Regions from separate parts of the Desulfovibrio simplex genome, predicted to be linked through region 1. Evidence: predicted binding sites of a transcription regulator. Region 1 holds the regulator's gene; the other holds the start of a gene.
What was found. Region 1 encodes sigma-54, which starts transcription at its own class of promoters, with help from an activator protein. Its sites were predicted from a motif close to CTGGCACGGNNNNTGCTT; they were not measured.
Positions count from the first base shown of each region.

Region 2: the regulator sigma-54 is predicted to act here: its motif matches at 3,074-3,091, upstream of flgB (flagellar basal body rod protein FlgB).

Region 1 is NZ_AP042377.1:1,323,772-1,329,048, forward strand. Features, by position in the region: gene ACZ5DH_RS05485 (CTP synthase) at 1-188, shown strand, start outside; gene rpoN (RNA polymerase factor sigma-54) at 437-1,861, shown strand; gene hpf (ribosome hibernation-promoting factor, HPF/YfiA family) at 2,008-2,547, shown strand; gene rapZ (RNase adapter RapZ) at 2,606-3,535, shown strand; gene ACZ5DH_RS05505 (PTS sugar transporter subunit IIA) at 3,570-4,013, shown strand; gene ACZ5DH_RS05510 (PTS sugar transporter subunit IIB) at 4,017-4,475, shown strand; gene ACZ5DH_RS05515 (hypothetical protein) at 4,677-5,153, shown strand.
Region 2 is NZ_AP042377.1:1,794,936-1,800,212, reverse strand. Features, by position in the region: gene feoB (ferrous iron transport protein B) at 1-690, shown strand, start outside; gene ACZ5DH_RS07315 (thermonuclease family protein) at 1,171-1,656, shown strand; gene ACZ5DH_RS07310 (hypothetical protein) at 1,673-2,101, shown strand; gene ACZ5DH_RS07305 (3'-5' exonuclease) at 2,103-2,633, shown strand; gene flgB (flagellar basal body rod protein FlgB) at 3,131-3,544, shown strand; gene flgC (flagellar basal body rod protein FlgC) at 3,649-4,086, shown strand; gene fliE (flagellar hook-basal body complex protein FliE) at 4,145-4,591, shown strand; gene fliF (flagellar basal-body MS-ring/collar protein FliF) at 5,060-5,277, shown strand, end outside.

The DNA of each region.
Region 1 (5,277 bases):
TGGCGGAAAAAGGCATGGTTTTCAGCGGCACTTCACCGGACGGAAACCTTGTGGAGATAGTGGAACTGCCCGACCACCCCTGGTTTTTGGGCTGTCAGTTCCACCCCGAATTCAAATCCAGGCCCATGGCCGCGCATCCGCTGTTCCGTGAATTTATCACGGCAGCCAAAAAGCACGCCAAGGTGTAAGGCTTGCATGATCGCATCATAATTTGATGACAGGAAGAAGGGAGGGCGACCTCCCTTTTTCCGTTTCAGGACCAGCTGCGGTTCTTGAAGCCAACACCTTGAAAACAATGATGCAAAGCTTGGGCCAGCTCACGGATTGGTTTGTTTTTTGGTCGCGCAACCTCTGGCTATTGCATAATTTTTGCCACTATGGCACACTACTTGTAAATAAAATATTTTCTGCTGACCTTTCAAGACGGAACAGGCTCATGGCACTGGAACTTCGACAGCAATTAAAACTGACTCAGCAGCTCGTGATGACCCCGCAATTACAGCAGGCCATCAAGCTGCTCCAGCTCTCACGCATGGAGCTTCTCGAGACTGTGCAGCAGGAAATGCTGGACAATCCTTTTCTTGAAGAATCCCAGGGCGATGACACTTCGCCAGATTCAGGCGATGACAGGCGGGAAAAAGCCGCCGAAGAGGTGTACGATCAAGACCTGGCCAAGGATGCCGACTGGGAAGATTACCTGGGAGAGTTCGCAAGCACTCCCCGCCTTGTGCAGCCACGCGAGTTTGAGGTTGCTGAAGATATTTCGCCCCTTGAAGCGCGCTACTCGGCCAAGCCCACCCTCGAAGGCCACCTGCTGTGGCAGTTGCGTCTTTCCTCCCTCACAGAGACACAAAAAGACATAGGCGAAGTCATCATCGGCAACCTTTCTTCTGCCGGGTATCTGCACGCCAGCCTGGAAGAAATCGCACAGATGACGGAGTCTGATACGGCTGAAGTTCAGACGGTGCTTGAAAAGGTGCAACTGTTTGATCCTGTGGGCGTGGCCGCCCGTGATGCCCGTGAATGCCTGCTCGTACAGATAAAAAGCCTGAAGTATGACCGCGACCCCATACTGCTTGAACTCGTGCGCTCGCACCTGGAGGACCTTGAAGCCAAGCGCTACAAGCCCCTGCTGCGCAAATTCAAGCTGGATATGGAGGAACTGAAAGAATATCTGGACATCATCCAGAGCCTTGATCCCCTGCCTGGAGCCAGTTTTGGCGGTGGCGAACCAACCTATGTGAGCCCTGATGTTTTTGTGTACAAAATGGGCGATGAGTTCGTCATTCTGCTCAACGAGGATGGCTTGCCGCAGTTGCAGCTTTCCAATCTGAGCCAGATGGACATGAAGGGATCCTCAGATAAGGAAAAAGAATACTGTACAGAAAAAATGCGCTCGGCCAGCTGGCTCATCAAGAGCCTCTATCAGCGCCAGCGCACCCTGTACAAAGTGATGGAAAGCATCGTCCGGCACCAGCAGCCCTTTTTCGAGGATGGCGTGACGCGTCTGGCACCGCTTATTCTCAAGGATATCGCTGATGACATCAGCATGCATGAATCCACGGTAAGCCGCATAACAACAAACAAGTACGTGGCGACGCCGCACGGCATTTTTGAACTGAAATTTTTCTTCAACAGCGGTCTGGAGCTTGATGACGGCAGCCAGGTCGGCTCTGAGAGCGTTAAAGCCCTCATCAAGAAGTTCATTGCTGACGAAGACACCAGGTCTCCCCTGAGCGATGAACGCATTGGCGAAATGCTGAAAGAGCACCTTAAGGTCAACATCGCACGTCGCACTGTGGCCAAGTACCGCACTGCCCTTGATATTCCGTCGTCTTCAAGACGCAAGGAACATTTCTGACCTTGGCCTTGGCGCGGCACAAGCGCCGCTGCCCGCCTGAGGCAAAAAATTTTTAAAACAAGATGGTTCATCAAATTTCCACCGTCGTTCAAAAGACGGGTTCCACAGTTCTCCATGCCGGGAACTGACATCATAAGGAGGATTATATGAACATCTCTTTTGCCTTCAAAAACTTTGAAGCCTCCGACCATCTTAAAAAGTATGCCCGACGCCGCATGGAAAAGCTGGGGCGTTTTTTTGGCAAGTCTTCCGGTCTTGAGGTAAGCGTTGTGCTTACTGTGGACAAGTTTCGTCATCGCTGCGAAGTGACGGTTGTTGGCGAAGGTTTGCATATAAACGCAACGGAACAGACTTCAGATATGTATGCCGCCATCGACCTTGTGACAGACAAGGTCGAGGCACAGATCAAACGCCAGGTTTCGCGGGTCAAGACGCAACGCCGTAAGGCTCGCTCTGCCGATGTTGACGTCTTTACCTATAACCTTGACGCAGAGGCTGAAGTGGCGCAACCGGTTGAAGGCACTGACCGCCTTGCCACCAAGCCGCTGCACCTTGATGAGGCGCTTATGCAGCTTGACTCCATCGGCAGTGAGTTCCTGGTGTTTTTCAACGCCGAAAATGGCCGCATCAACGTGGTGTACCGCACCCGCACGAGCAGCTACGCGCTGATTGACCCCGTCTTATAATTACGCCTGTTCCCGGCCGTCTGATGCCAGGCGGCCGGGAAGCATAGCAGGGGGAATAATGACTGCCACCACAAAGCAGCCACAGAAAACATTGGCTGCGAACACCGCAGCCCAACTGCCGGTGGCCGTGTGCATTGTCACCGGCCTTTCCGGTGCGGGTAAAAGTACGGCCCTGAAAGTTTTTGAAGATATGGGGCACTTTGTGGTGGACGGGTTGCCAGCAAGCCTGGCCCCCGAAATGGTAAGCATGATGTCCCGCCCTTCCATGAGCCATTTCAAGGGAATCGCCCTTGGCATGGACCTGCGCCAGAGCAACTTTCTGGATGAGATCAATGAAGCGCTGTCTGATCTCACCGCCCAGAACATTCGCCCCATGCTCCTGTTTTTGGAGTGCAACGTGCAGGAGCTGCTGCGCCGCTACGCCACCACGCGCCGCCCCCACCCCCTTGAGCGCGAGGGCATGGGGCTTGAAACAGCCCTGCTTTCCGAGCGCAACAGCCTGCGCCCTTTACGGGAAATGGCCGACCTTGTTGTCGACACCTCCCACTTCTCCATTCATGATCTGCGCCGGGCCATTCAGAAGCGCTGGAGCGACAGCAAAAGCAAGCTTCGGGCCATCAAGGTCAACGTCATTTCCTTTGGCTTCAAATATGGCGTCCCGCGCGAGGCCGATTTCGTGTTTGACCTGCGCTTTCTTACCAATCCATACTTTGTTGAAGAGCTGCGCCCCCTGAGCGGCAAGGACAAGGCCGTGGCGCAATATGTTTTTGACCAGCCCAATGCGCGCGAATTTCGAGCAAAACTTATGGACCTTTTGCTGTTCATGCTGCCGCTTATGGAAACTGAAGGCCGCTACCGAGTCACCATCGCCGTTGGCTGCACCGGTGGTCGCCACCGCTCCGTTGCCATGGCCGAAGAAATCACGCAAGCCCTGAAACAGGCAGACTACCCCACGACCCTGGAACACCGACATCTTGAACTTGGCTAGAAAAGCTGGCAGGCTCTGAGCCGAGAGGAATGCCATGACGGAAGAAAGCAAGAAGACACAGGTAGGGATTATTGTTGTCTCGCATGCCGACTATGGTTCGGCCATGCTGCGCACAGCCGAATTCATTCTCGGCCCGCAAAGCGACTGTAGCTCCATCAGTGTGGACGTTGCCCATGAAGTTTCTGAAACGGTACGCCGCCTTACCGATGCCGCACAGCGGCTCGACAAGGGTGCGGGGGTCATTATTCTTACCGACATGTTTGGCGGTACGCCCACAAACCTCGCCCTCGCGCTGCTGGCCACCCACAAGGTTGAGGTGGTGACGGGTGCAAACCTGCCTATGCTTCTCAAGGTTTTTTCCGCGCGTGAAAAAAACCTGGAAGAGCTGGCGCAGCTTGCCGGCGAGGCAGGCTCCAAAGGCATCGTTGTCGCAGGAAATATGCTGCGCAATAAAACACGGGCCAAAAACGACGGTTAGCGTATGTGGTTCCGTGTGGACAATCGCCTGGTGCATGGGCAGGTCATTGAAGCGTGGTTGCCCTATACGGGCGCCAGGCACCTGATTGTCGCCAATGATGAACTGGCGGCAGACCCGTTGCGGCAACAGATAATCGAACTGGCCGTGCCCCAGCGCATCCTCACGCACTTCATCCCGGTTCACGATCTGGCCGTAACGCTGGACGCATGCGGCGAAGACTGTTTTGTACTCTTTGGGAATTGCCAGGACGCACGCCGCGCGAGCAATGCGGGCATCATTATGGAAACCCTCAATATCGGCAACCTGCATTACGGCCCAGAAAAAATGCAAATCCTTCCTCATGTGGCGCTATCCGCCGAAGACAGGGAAGACCTGCGTTCCATCCAGCAGCATCTGGTGCTGCTGGATTTTCGCAGCGTCCCCACAGAAACCGTAAGGGGTCCCCATGAGCAGCTTATATGAAATGATGGCAACCGGGGCACCTTACGCTTTTTTTTTGCCCTGGCTGGCGCGGCCCGTTCGTCCTGCATTATCGGCATTGTTGACCGACCCATCTGTCTTGCGCTCATAGCCGGAGCCATCACTTCTGACTGGAGCCTCGCCCTGCCGCTGGGTATCATTTTTGAACTTTTGTGGCTGGACGCCCTTGAACTGGGCAGTGTCGTGCCACCCTATGGCGGTCTGAGCTTTTTACTGCTTTTTCCCATATGCAGACACTTTGGTCTTGAGCAACCGGGCAGTCTGCTCATCCCCCTCATTCTTTGCATGCTGGCTGCTTACGCGGCGGCCTACGGCGAACATCGCCAGCGCATCAGCCAAAACCCCATGGTTGACAAGGTCGAAGCCTGGTGCGCAGGCAAGCCCAAAGGGCTCGCGCCCGGCACAGCGCTACTGCTGTCTTCTCTGTACAGAAGCCTGTGGCAGATAATTCTTTATTGCCTCTGCTTCATCCTGATCTTCAGTCTTGTGGACACGCTGCACAACAGGCAAGCCCTGCCCGCCCTGCGCGCTGTAACGTGGTCAGCCCTTTATGTGGCCGCCCTTATGGGGGCGGTGCTTTCTCTGCGCACACGCCAGGCCTATGCGGTTCTTACGGGCAGCCTGGGCGTGTTGGCCATGCTTATCTGGATTGACAGCTGACGCAGTGCGACTTTGTGGATATGCATTCTCCCAACCCCCTAAAACTCTTACCGAGCTTCTGATCTGAGACGGGGCCTCTGGAGGCAGTGTTTTTCACGCTTTACACCAATCGCAACGGCTCTCT
Region 2 (5,277 bases), 470 kb from region 1:
ATGGAACTGCCGCCGTACCGCATGCCCACCCTGTTCAGTCTGCTGCTGCACTGCTGGGAACGCGCCTGGATGTACCTTAAAAAGGCCGGTACCGTGCTGGTGGCCATTTCCATCATCATCTGGGCGGGCATGACCTTCCCCAAGATGCCCGAAGATATGGCCGCGCCCTTTGAGCAGAAGATCGAACAGCTTGAAGCGCAGATCGCCGCCTTCCCCGAAGGCGCTGAAGAGCGTGCCCCCCTTGAGGAAGAACTGACCGGCGTGCGCGACGAACTGGGTGAGGAGGAGCTGGCCTACTCCATTGCCGGACGTCTGGGCAAGGCCATCGAGCCTGCCACCATGCCCGTGGGTTTTGACTGGCGCACCGATATTGCCCTGCTGGCAGGCGTTGCCGCCAAGGAAGCCATTGTGTCTACCCTTGGCACGGCCTACGCCATTGGCGCGCAGGACCCCGAAGACGCCGCTCCCCTGGCCGAACGCCTGAAGAGCGACAGCAACTGGTCAAAGGCTACGGCGCTTTCCCTCATGCTGTTCGTGCTTATGTATTCTCCCTGCTTTGTGGCGCTCGTGGTCATCAAGCAGGAAGCGGGCAGCTGGGGCTGGCTGATTTTCAGCATGGTCTTCAATACTGGCGTGGCCTACGTTGTCTCCCTGGTGGCCTATCAGGTGGGCCGTTCCGTCTGGGGATAGTGCGCATGTGCGGGCTCGTTTTGCCTGCCTGCCGCGCCAGGGCCGTTTGAGCCTTTTGCACGGCATCGGGCGGGGCGCAACCCGCGCCGCACAAAGGCAAAAACCTTTGTAACAAAGCGTCAGCCTTTCAATATATGCCCGTGCCGTGCCTTGACAAAGGGCTTGCGGCACGGGCATTGTTTTTGGGTTATCGGTCCCTGTATAACAGGCTTTCACTTTTGGATTTTTGTTCAGAGCACTCTTGGGGGGATACATCCTCAAGGGTGGAGCAATTTTACCTTCGAAAAATGCTACTTTCGTCCGAATCCACGCCACGCTGCGGCGCGCCGCACTCTCGTGCAGCAGTGGAGCATGTGACCTTTTTCAAAGGTAAAATGCCGAAACGATCAGGCTGCGTTTGCGGCTTTGGCGCGGTTACCGCCCATGCAGATGCCTGGGCATTGCAACGTGAAAGTACTCAAGACGCGCACCGGGGGGTGTATGCTGATCCGGATCATTTGTCTTTGCCTGACCATGTGCCTTGCCTGGGGGAGCCTTCCGGCCCTTGCCTGGGACGCCAGGGTTGTTCGTGTGGAGGATGGCAATACCATTTCCGTCAGCAAGGCTGGCAAGAGCGATGATGTCGAGGTGGTGCTGCGGTTTTATGGCATTGAGGCCCCGACCCTGAATCAGCCCTTCGGGCCGGAAGCCCGCCAACGCCTTGCCGAGATCATGCCGCGTGGCACACGGGTGACGGTGGAGCCCGTGGGCGAGAGTGAGTCGGGCACCATAAGCGCACTCATCCAGGTCGGGGGCGCATCCGTCAACTACCAACTGGTGATGGAAGGGCTGGCCTGGATTGACAGACAAAATTGCAGGGCTATCTTTTGCCGCCGCTGGATGATACAGGAACATCAGGCCGTAGTGGAGAAAAGGGGTGTATGGGGCCTGAAAATAGGCACCCCGCCCTGGCAGTGGGGCAGATAAAACAACGGGAGCAGATATGAACGTCACGGGTTCGCAGGAGTTGCGGGAATTTCTTGATGGCTGGAAAATCGACCCCCAGAATGCCAAGGCGGCTTTTACAGCCTATATGGATTTTCTGGCCGCGCACAGCGGCATGAGTTTTACCTTCAAGGCCAGACCCGGCGTGAGCTACTCATTGCGCGCCCGGCATGCCGCCCAGAGTAAGCGCGAACTCTTTGTGCTGCTTGACGTGGTGGACGATGAACCGAATAACCGCTGGCTGTCTGTCTGCTTTTACAACAACATGGTCACGGACGCTGAAGACAAGGGCGACTTTGTGCCCGATGGACTGATGGACGAGGACGCCCGCTGCTTCAACCTTGAAGACGACGACGCCCACATGCGTGACTACATCATGGCCCGTCTGGCCGAAGCCGCTCGCAACGCCGAAAAAAACGTGGAATAATATGCTCGCTGTACATGCCGCGCCCTGCGTGGCCATAGATTTTGAAACCTCCGGGTACGCGGCCCACAGCGCCTGTGCTGTGGGCCTTGCCCGTATAGAGGATGGGCACGTTGTGGACCGGCTTTACAGCCTGATACGCCCGCCGTCTTCACGGGTCATGTTTACGGAAATCCACGGGCTCACCTGGTCCATGCTCAAAGACGCGCCCACCTTCGCCGAAGTCTGGCCTCAAATGGAAACATTCATGGACGGGGCCGACGCCTTGCTGGCGCACAACGCCTCTTTTGACAGGCGCGTGTTGCAGGCCTGCTGCCGCGAGGCCGGGGCCGAGGTCCCCAGACACCATTTTTTATGTACGCTCAAGGGCGCACGGCGCAGCCTGCCCCTGCCCTCCAAAAAGCTCAACCATGTCTGCGAGCACTTCGGCATACCCCTTGACCACCACAACGCCGGGTCGGATGCCGCAGCCTGCGCCGAGGTCTATCTGCATTTGCGGGCCTTGGGCGTCACTGACGGCCAGATGCGTCTGTAGGCGGTGTCCGCAGCCATGCCTTTTTCTGTCATGCCAGTGAAGCAGGGGCTTTTATGGAAAAGGCACGCCTGCTTGTCGACTGACCGTAATAAAAAGAGGAGTCCGGCGCGGCAATAGCCGGCGCGCTTTCCGAGCGCTGTCTGTGCTGGGCTTACAGGCCGCGTACGGCGCAATATCTATCCGGCGCGATGGTTTCACGGCCCTGATCGGACTTGCCTCAAGTTTTTTGTTTCAAGGTTATTGGTTTCGTTGGACCCAGGCCCATTGGATCCAATGCATTGACCCATATTCATTTGTCCCAAACCTGTCTGTCCCGGGTACACCGGTGACTGAAAACCTCTGGCCCGGACATCGCCATTTTGTTGACGAGGTCCGGGCCAGAGGTTTTTTTGTTGTGTGTATTTTCACATAACAATATGTTTTTATTTGTGTAAATAAAAATGGAACAGGTTTTGCTTGCCCCTTGTCAGCAATCCATAAGGACTGCGGGAGGCATCATGAAAAGTTTGTTCAGCAGTCAGGTCGGCCTGGTCGGCACGGTCATGAATATGCAGCTTCAAAGGCAGAATGTCATTGCCGGCAACCTGGCCAACATTGACACCCCCAACTACAAGCCGCGTGAATTGAGCTTTGAAAAAGAGCTTCAGACCGCCCTCGGGCAGAATATGGAAGGGCAGATGAGCCGCACCAGCGAGGAGCACATTCCCTCGACCTTTGATCCTGCGTCCTTCAGGCCCGAGTGGTCGGAGGCGTTCAAGCCCAGACTTATTCACGGTGAAGACCGCGTGAACCTTGATAAGGAAATGGCCAAGCACTCTAAGAACCAGTTGCAGTTTACGGCGCTGGCCCAAATTCTGACAAAAACGTTTGAAGGCATACATACCGTCATACAGGACGGCAAACAGGCGTAAGAAGCGCCGCCCGGTCAAAGGGCAGCGCTTCCCCGGCTCGTCGTGCAGGAAATGCGGGGCAGGCCGGACGGCCTTGAGGGATTTTTGAGCATCAGGAGGACGTCATGGATTTCATGACAGCATTTGACATAAGCGCATCGGGCCTCGCGGCCGACCGTACGCGCATCAATACAATTTCAATGAACCTGGCCAATGCCAAGACCACGCGCACGCCCTTGGGCGGTCCTTACCGCAGGCGTTCCGTCGTGCAGCAGACGGCCGATGTGGACGATCCTTTTTCCGTGCACATGCAGTCGGCCCTCGACCGCTCGGTCAAGGGGGTGCGCGTCATGGCCGTGACAATGGACAACCGCCCCTTCAAGCGCGTGTATGAGCCGGGCAACCCCGATGCCAACGCCGAGGGCTACGTGATGTATCCCGACATCAACGTGGTGGAGGAAATGGCAAACCTCATGACGGCCCAGCGCAATTTTGAAGCCAACGTCACCACCGTGGACGCCGTCAAGGGCATGTACGTCAAAGCTCTTGAGATCGGCAAATAGCACAGTGCATTCGTCTGCAAAGACATATGGAACCAGCGAGTAGCGTCAGGAGAACATCATGAGCATTCAGGCAACGGGTATGCGCGCCTATAGCGAAGCCGTACAACATTTCAGCAAGGTTTCAGGCAGCTTGCAGCAAGGGTCGGCGGTCAGCGGTCAAACGCTTTTTTCCCGCACTCTGGATCAGAGCCTTGCCCGCAGCCAGGTGGATACCGGCGAAAACTTCGGCGCCCAGATAGACAAGATGCAGTTCCCCGGCAAGGCCTCAACGCCGGTGATGCCCGAAAACGGCTTTACGGGAACGCTCAAAGACTCGCTCAACAAGGTCAATCAGCTGCAGAGCGTGAAGGATAATGCCATCGATGACTTCGCTTCCGGGCGCACGCAAAATGTACAGGAACTCATGATCACCATGCAGAAATCGAGTCTTGCCATGAAGCTGACCACCGCTGTGCGCGGCAAGGTTCTGGAAGCGTATAAAGAAATTTCAAAGATGCAGTTCTAGGGAAACGCTGATTTATTCCGTTTGGCTGTGTTGCTTCACTTTTTTTGAAACAGTCGAGGACGGAAGAGTCCACTCCTGCTTCAAAAAAAGATCGCGCCTTGCCAAACGAAATAACTGCGCGTTTCCAGGAGGCTCTTTAATCAGTGCTTCCCTAGATAATGTCTGCCGCAGGGATTACCTTTTACGGCCTGACTGCCTGACAGTTCATATCTGGCCTGCACAACTCTCTGGCCTGCAAAATTCTCTCACCTGCACAACTCGCGCTCCTGAACGACCTTTCCTCATATGGCCCTGCCGCTGGGGAAAGGTTTTTTTTGCGTCACAAATTTGAGCGCCTTGCGGCAGGTCATGCTGCCTGTTGGCATCCTGTCAAAACCGTATGCTATATGGTGGCATAGCTCTTGCTATGGCTAGTGAAGCCCGGCCCTGGCGTCGGAAAACCAGCGCTCAAGCGCACAGGAGCGGAACATGCCTGCATTCATTCAACAATTCGTCAACTCCCTTACGGCGATATGGGCCAAGATGAGCCCACTGCAACGCATTGCTTCCGTTGGCGGGGCTGTCGGGCTGCTGGCTGCGGTCATTGGTCTGTCCATCTGGCTGAGCCGCCCCGAATACCGGGTTCTTTATTCCAACCTTGGCCCGGAAGACGCCAGCGTGGTCATCAAGGCCCTGCAGGGCGACAA